Linked DNA regions of Variovorax paradoxus. The protein of the gene in region 1 interacts with the protein of each later gene in a pairwise test. Links are inferred from orthologs where the notes say so. Each region holds a gene or a part of one and is shown on either strand. Other genes may lie near its edges. The genes, in order: ribD and accC.

Region 1 (3,126 bases):
CGCCTGCGCTTGCGCATTGGCGGCAAAGAGCTGCCTGCTGCCAAGGAACGTGGCCGTGGCGGCAAGCACCACGACGAGCCCGATGGCCGCCGCAATCATCAGCTCGACCAAGGTCATGCCGCGCTGGCGCGAATGCTGGTGCAAGGCCGGAAACCTTGGGAGGCCGGGTGCGTGCATGTCCGCCGCTCGCCTAGCCAGAAACCAACTGCATCACCAGGCGAGGCGGACGCTCCCTCTGCGGCTCGCCGTTGTGCTTTGCATTCGCAGCGTCGGCGTGCGGAACCCAGCCGAGCTTGACGACCACGCTGGAGCCGGACTGGCTGCATGCCCACTCGTACTCGCCGACGGAGGCGTTCCAGGGCTTGTCGTCGAAGCACACGCTGAGGCGGGCGCCGGGCAGCGCCTTGGCCACGCGGCGCTTCCACTCGTTCATGTCCCACGCAGCCAGGCTTTGTGGATTGCAAGCTGCCGCTGTGCATTCGCCGCCGGCATCAGCGGAAGCATCGCCATCCGCGGTCCAACTGGCCACGAGATAGGTATTGGCCGCATCGGTCCTGGCCGCCACGCCCGGATTCATGCGAACCTTTTCGGAGAGGTCGCGGGCAAGGTTGACTGCGGCTGCGAACGTCGCGGCCTCCTTGCCCGTACGAACGGCCGTGAGCAGCATGCCGATGGAGCCGAGCAAGCCGACGCTCAGCACCGCGATGGAAACAAGTACCTCCACGAGCGAAAAGCCCGCGTCGGCCCGTCCTGATGTAGCCATGTTTCGATGTCCTCCCCGTCCTGCAACTTCGGTTGCTTCTTTATTCCTGCATCGAAACTTGAGCGTAGGCTCGACTCCCAGCGGCGCGTTTGCCGTTCATCCGCTATTGACTGCCGCTCGTATGATCCAGCGGCTCCGGTGTTAAATAATTCTTCTCGCAGCCCATGCCCTCCCCCGAACAAGACGCGCAGCACATGGCCACCGCATTGCGCCTGGCTTCCGATGCGCTGTTGCTGACCGACCCCAACCCGCGCGTCGGCTGTGTACTGAGCGACGCAGAGGGCCGTGTGCTGGGCCAGGGCCACACGCAGCAGGCCGGCGGACCGCATGCCGAAGTGATGGCGCTGCGCGACGCTGCGGCCAAGGGCCATTCGGTTGCGGGCGCCACCGCCTATGTCACGCTCGAGCCCTGTTCGCATCACGGGCGCACCGGCCCCTGTTGCGATGCACTCATTGCGGCCGGCATCGGCAGGGTCGTGGCATCGCTCGCCGACCCGAACCCGCTGGTCGCCGGGCAGGGCTTTGCCCGCCTGCGCGCAGCGGGTGTCGAAGTGGAAACCGGCCCCGGCGCGGCCGAGTCGCGCGAACTCAACATCGGTTTCTTCAGCCGCATGGTGCGCAAGCTGCCCTGGGTGCGCCTCAAGGTGGCGGCTTCGCTCGACGGCAAGACCGGCCTTTCCAACGGCGTGAGCCAATGGATCACGTCCGAGACCGCCAGGGCCGACGGCCACGCGTGGCGGGCCCGTGCCAGCGCAGTGCTGACCGGCGTGGGCACCGTTCTCGAAGACAACCCGCGGCTCGACGTGCGCATGGTCGAGACGCCGCGCCAGCCGCATCTGGTGATCGTCGACAGCCATCTGCAGACGCCGCCCGACGCTCATGTTTTCATAGCAGGCCGTCCGGTGTGGATCTACGCGGCAACGCGAGACGAAAACCGCGCCGCTGCCCTGGAGGCGCGCGGCGCCACGGTCACCTGCCTGCCCAATGCGAGCGGCAAGGTCGACCTGGCCGCGATGCTCCAGGACCTGGCTCAGCGCGGCGTCAACGAGCTCCACGCCGAAGCCGGCCACAAGCTCAACGGCTCGCTCATCCGCGAAGGCTGCGTGGACGAGCTGCTGCTGTACCTGGCGCCAAAGCTGATCGGCAGCGGGCTGGATATGGCGAGCCACCTGCACGCCGAGGGGCCGCTCACCTCGCTGGAGGGCGCGCTGGCGCTCGAATTCAAGTCCGTGCAGATGCTCGGGCCGGACCTTCGAGTCGTGTCGCGCGTACGTGGGCGCGAGAGCTTCTAGCGGCCAGCCTCAGGCAACCGGAGGCGGATTGCACGGCCAAAGCGCCGCGGAAAGGCCGAGGGCCCTCGCATCTGCGAAAATGTGCGAATGTTCACCGGAATCATTACCGGCGTGGGGCGCATCGCCGCCATCCACGACCTCGGCACCTCCTCCTCCTACGGCAAAAGACTCGGCATTTCGGTGCCCGACGGATATCTTGACGATGTAGGCCTTGGCGACAGCATTGCGCTCAACGGCGCGTGCATGACCGTGACCACCCTCGATCCGGCGCAGCAGCTGTTCACCATCGACATTTCGGCCGAATCGCTCGACAAGACCGCCGGCCTCACCGAAGAGGGCGCCCGTATCAACCTCGAGAAGGCGCTGCGCGCGAGCGACCGGCTGGGCGGCCACATCGTTTCCGGCCATGTGGACGGCATCGGCACCGTGAGCCACTTTGCGCCCGTGGGCGAAAGCTGGGAACTGCGCGTGGTCGCGCCGCCCGCACTGGCTCGCTTTCTGGCCTACAAGGGCTCCATCACCATCAACGGCGTGAGCCTCACCGTCAACAGCGTGAGCGACATCGAAGACGGCGCGGAAATCAGCATCAACCTGATTCCGCACACCGTCGAAAACACCTCCCTGGGCAGCCTCACGGCCGGCTCCAAGGTCAATCTCGAAATAGACACCGTGGCGCGCTACGTGGAGCGCATGCTCCAGGCCGGCGTCCTGGTGCCAACCCCTTCCACGTATTCCAAGGACACCGCCGAATGAACGCCTCCGTCACCCCCATCGGCGCGCCCCGCGGTTCGCGGGCACCCGCGCCGATTTCTCCGGTCGAGGAGATCGTGGCCGACCTTGCCGCCGGCCGCATGGTCATTTTGGTGGACGAGGAAGACCGCGAGAACGAAGGCGACATCGTCATTGCCGCGGACCACATCACGCCCGAGGCCATCAACTTCATGGCCCGCCATGCACGCGGGCTGATCTGCCTCACGCTCTCGCGCGAAATGTGCGAGCGGCTGCAGTTGCCGCCCATGGTGTCGCGCAACGGCGCCAAGCACTCGACCGCCTTTACCGTTTCGATCGAAG
Region 2 (3,267 bases), 580 kb from region 1 along the record:
AGGCTTGGCTATCGATCAGCCGAGCGCCGTGCGCAAGTTCCTCCAGAAAACGCCGGTCAGTTACCCGGTCGGATTGGCCGGTTTGCAGGGCACGGAACTGGTAAAAAGCCTGGGCAACACAGCAGGCGGCCTGCCGTTCACGCTGGTCTTGAGCGGGGACGGTACTGTCGCGGCTCGTAAAATGGGCAAGCTTGAGCCCGCCGATCTGGACGGTTGGCGGCGTGAACTCGTTCACGGTTAGAATCAGATACACCTCGGCATTCGCCGCCAATCGCTAAAGATCAACGATTTTTAGCCAAGTTACATCCTATTGACCGGCAAAGTCGGCACTGGAGCCCCATGGATCTGCGCAAACTGAAGACACTGATCGACTTGGTGTCTGAATCCAATATTTCCGAACTGGAAATCACCGAAACCGAAGGCAAGGTTCGCATCGTCAAAGGCGGCGGCGCTGCCCCGGTGCAATATGTACAGACCGTGGCGGCACCTGCTGCTGCCGCTCCCGCAGCCGGTGCTCCGGCAGCGCCTGCGCTTGCCAGCGCACCGGCCGCCGAAGCCGCGCCCACGGGCCACGCAGTCAAGTCGCCCATGGTCGGGACCTTCTATCGGTCGTCCAGCCCCGGCGCACCGGCGTTCGTCGAAGTCGGCAGCAAGGTCAACGAGGGCGACACGGTCTGCATCATCGAAGCGATGAAGATCCTCAACGAAATCGAAGCGGACAAGTCCGGCACGATCACCCAGATCCTCGGCGAAAACGGTCAGGCAGTCGAATACGGCCAGCCGCTGTTCATCATCGAGTGACCATGTTCAAGAAGATCCTGGTTGCAAACCGGGGGGAAATCGCCCTCCGGATCCAGCGCGCCTGCAGCGAGCTCGGCATCAAGGCCGTGATGGTCTATTCCGAAGCGGACCGCGACGCAAAGTACGTCAAGCTGGCGCAAGAAGCCGTGTGCATCGGCCCGGCACCGTCGTCGCTGAGCTACCTCAACATGCCGGCGATCATCTCGGCGGCCGAGGTCACCGACGCCGAAGCGATTCACCCCGGCTACGGTTTCCTGAGCGAAAACGCCAACTTCGCCGAGCGCGTGGAGCAAAGCGGTTTCCAGTTCATCGGCCCGACGCCCGACAACATCCGCACGATGGGTGACAAGGTCTCGGCCAAGCAGGCCATGATCAAGGCCGGCGTGCCTTGCGTGCCCGGCTCCGAGGGCGAGCTGTCCGACGACGCCGCCACCAACAAGCGCATTGCGCGGGCCATCGGCTATCCGGTCATCATCAAGGCCGCGGGCGGCGGCGGCGGCCGCGGCATGCGCGTGGTGCACACCGAAGCGGCACTGGTCAACGCGATCCAGATGACCAAGGCGGAAGCCGGCGCTGCTTTCAACAATCCGGCCGTGTACATGGAGAAGTTTCTCCAGAATCCGCGCCACGTTGAAATCCAGATCCTGGCCGACAAGCACAAGAACGCGGTCTACCTGGGCGAGCGCGACTGCTCCATGCAGCGGCGCCACCAGAAGGTGATCGAGGAATCGCCGGCGCCCGGCATTCCGCGCAAGCTGATCGAGAAGATCGGCGAGCGCTGCGCGGCGGCCTGCAAGAAAATCGGCTACCGCGGCGCCGGCACTTTCGAGTTCCTGTACGAAAACGGCGAGTTCTATTTCATCGAAATGAACACGCGCGTGCAGGTGGAGCACCCGGTGACCGAGTTCACCACCGGCATCGACATCGTGAAGACGCAGATCATGGTGGCGGCGGGCGAAAAGCTGCCGTTCACCCAGCGCCAGATCGAAATGCGCGGCCACGCGATCGAGTGCCGCATCAACGCCGAAGACGCCTGGAAGTTCACGCCGTCGCCGGGCCGCATCACCATGTGGCACCCGCCGGGCGGCCCCGGGGTTCGCGTGGATTCGCATGCGTACACCAACTACTTCGTCCCGCCCAACTACGACTCCATGATCGGCAAGATCATTGTGTATGGCGACACGCGCGAGCAGGCCATGGCGCGCATGCGCACGGCGCTGAACGAAACCGTGATCGAAGGCATCCAGACCAACATTCCGCTTCACCGCGAACTGATGGTCGACGCCAAGTTCATGAGCGGCGGCACTAACATCCACTATTTGGAAGAGTGGCTGGCGGCGCACAAGCGCTGAGCAGCACCCGACGCCACCATGTTTGAACTTCGCCTGATGGCGCCGGAAGACCGGGTCGAAATGCTCAGCGACGCGCTCGACGCACTCGACGCGCTGAGCGTGTCGGTGGAAGATGCCGACGCGCAGACCGATGCCGAGCAGGCGCTGTTCGGCGAGCCCGGCATGCCGCCGCCCAAGGAGGGCTGGCAGCGGTCGCGCGTCATCGCGCTGTTCGCCGACGAAGCACTGGCCAAAGAGGCTGCGTCGGTGCTCGCGCTGCAGGACTTCTTCGAAGGCTGCGCGCTGCTCGGCGTGGCGCCGGTGCCCGACCAAGACTGGGTGCGGCTCACGCAGTCGCAATTCGCGCCGGTCGAGATCACGCCCGAATTCTGGATCGTGCCCACCTGGCATGAGCCGCCCGAGCAAGCCAGGCAGTTGATCAGGCTCGACCCGGGGCTCGCCTTCGGTACCGGGACGCATCCCACCACGCGCATGTGCCTGCGCTGGATCGCGAAGCAGGGCGAAGGTGCATTCAGCGACCAGCGCGTGCTCGACTACGGCTGCGGCTCAGGCATTCTTGCCATTGGCGCGGCAAAGTTCGGCGCAATCGATATCGATGCCGTCGACATCGACGAGGCCGCCGTCTCGTCGACACGCCTCAATGCCGAAGCCAATGGCGTGCGTCTGAATGCCGGCCTGCCGGAAGCGGCCAAGGGCAACTACAACACGGTGCTGGCCAACATCCTCGCGACGCCGCTCAAGGTGCTTGCGCCCTTGCTGCGCAGCCACGTGGCGCCGGGCGGGTCGCTTGTGCTCGCCGGCATTCTCGAGCGGCAGGCCGACGAGCTGAAGCAGGCCTATGCGCCCTATGCCGCGCTCGAGGTGAGCGACAGCGAGGACGGCTGGATCCTGATGACGGCTCGCTGCTGAGCAGCGCGGCCGGGATTTCGCACCGCCGCGCACCGCTCGCGGGGCGGGGGCCCGACCCTACAATCGCCCGGTCATGAGCCTTGTCACGCGTTGCCCCGCCTGTGCCACCACCTTCAAGGTGGTGCGCGACCAGCTTCGCATCTCGGATGGCTGGGTGCGTTGCGGCCGCTGCAGCAATGTCTTCGACGCCACGCTCGATCTGCAC

Evidence for each region.
Region 2: the proteins of ribD (region 1) and accC interact in binary tests that used the Escherichia coli proteins (3 or more experiments, as listed by UniProt). The link is inferred for Variovorax paradoxus from one-to-one orthologs.

Annotation. Positions count from the first base shown.
Region 1 is NZ_CP123990.1:5,367,719-5,370,844, forward strand. What follows is about bases 182-2,991. They hold ribD (bifunctional diaminohydroxyphosphoribosylaminopyrimidine deaminase/5-amino-6-(5-phosphoribosylamino)uracil reductase RibD), read left to right. Parts: upstream 182-927; coding sequence 928-2,055; downstream 2,056-2,991. Other genes in these bases: pilV (type IV pilus modification protein PilV), read right to left, coding at 191-763; QHG62_RS25700 (riboflavin synthase), read left to right, coding at 2,143-2,808; ribBA (bifunctional 3,4-dihydroxy-2-butanone-4-phosphate synthase/GTP cyclohydrolase II), read left to right, coding at 2,805-2,991. Outside these bases: QHG62_RS25685 (PilW family protein), read right to left, coding at 1-144; more of ribBA, read left to right, coding at 2,992-3,126. UniProt on the Escherichia coli protein: Converts 2,5-diamino-6-(ribosylamino)-4(3h)-pyrimidinone 5'-phosphate into 5-amino-6-(ribosylamino)-2,4(1h,3h)-pyrimidinedione 5'-phosphate.
Region 2 is NZ_CP123990.1:4,788,175-4,791,441, forward strand. What follows is about bases 28-2,978. They hold accC (acetyl-CoA carboxylase biotin carboxylase subunit), read left to right. Parts: upstream 28-803; coding sequence 804-2,153; downstream 2,154-2,978. Other genes in these bases: QHG62_RS23015 (TlpA family protein disulfide reductase), read left to right, coding at 28-241; accB (acetyl-CoA carboxylase biotin carboxyl carrier protein), read left to right, coding at 340-801; prmA (50S ribosomal protein L11 methyltransferase), read left to right, coding at 2,172-2,978. Outside these bases: more of QHG62_RS23015, read left to right, coding at 1-27; more of prmA, read left to right, coding at 2,979-3,062; QHG62_RS23035 (zinc-ribbon and DUF3426 domain-containing protein), read left to right, coding at 3,136-3,267. UniProt on the Escherichia coli protein: This protein is a component of the acetyl coenzyme A carboxylase complex; first, biotin carboxylase catalyzes the carboxylation of the carrier protein and then the transcarboxylase transfers the carboxyl group to form malonyl-CoA.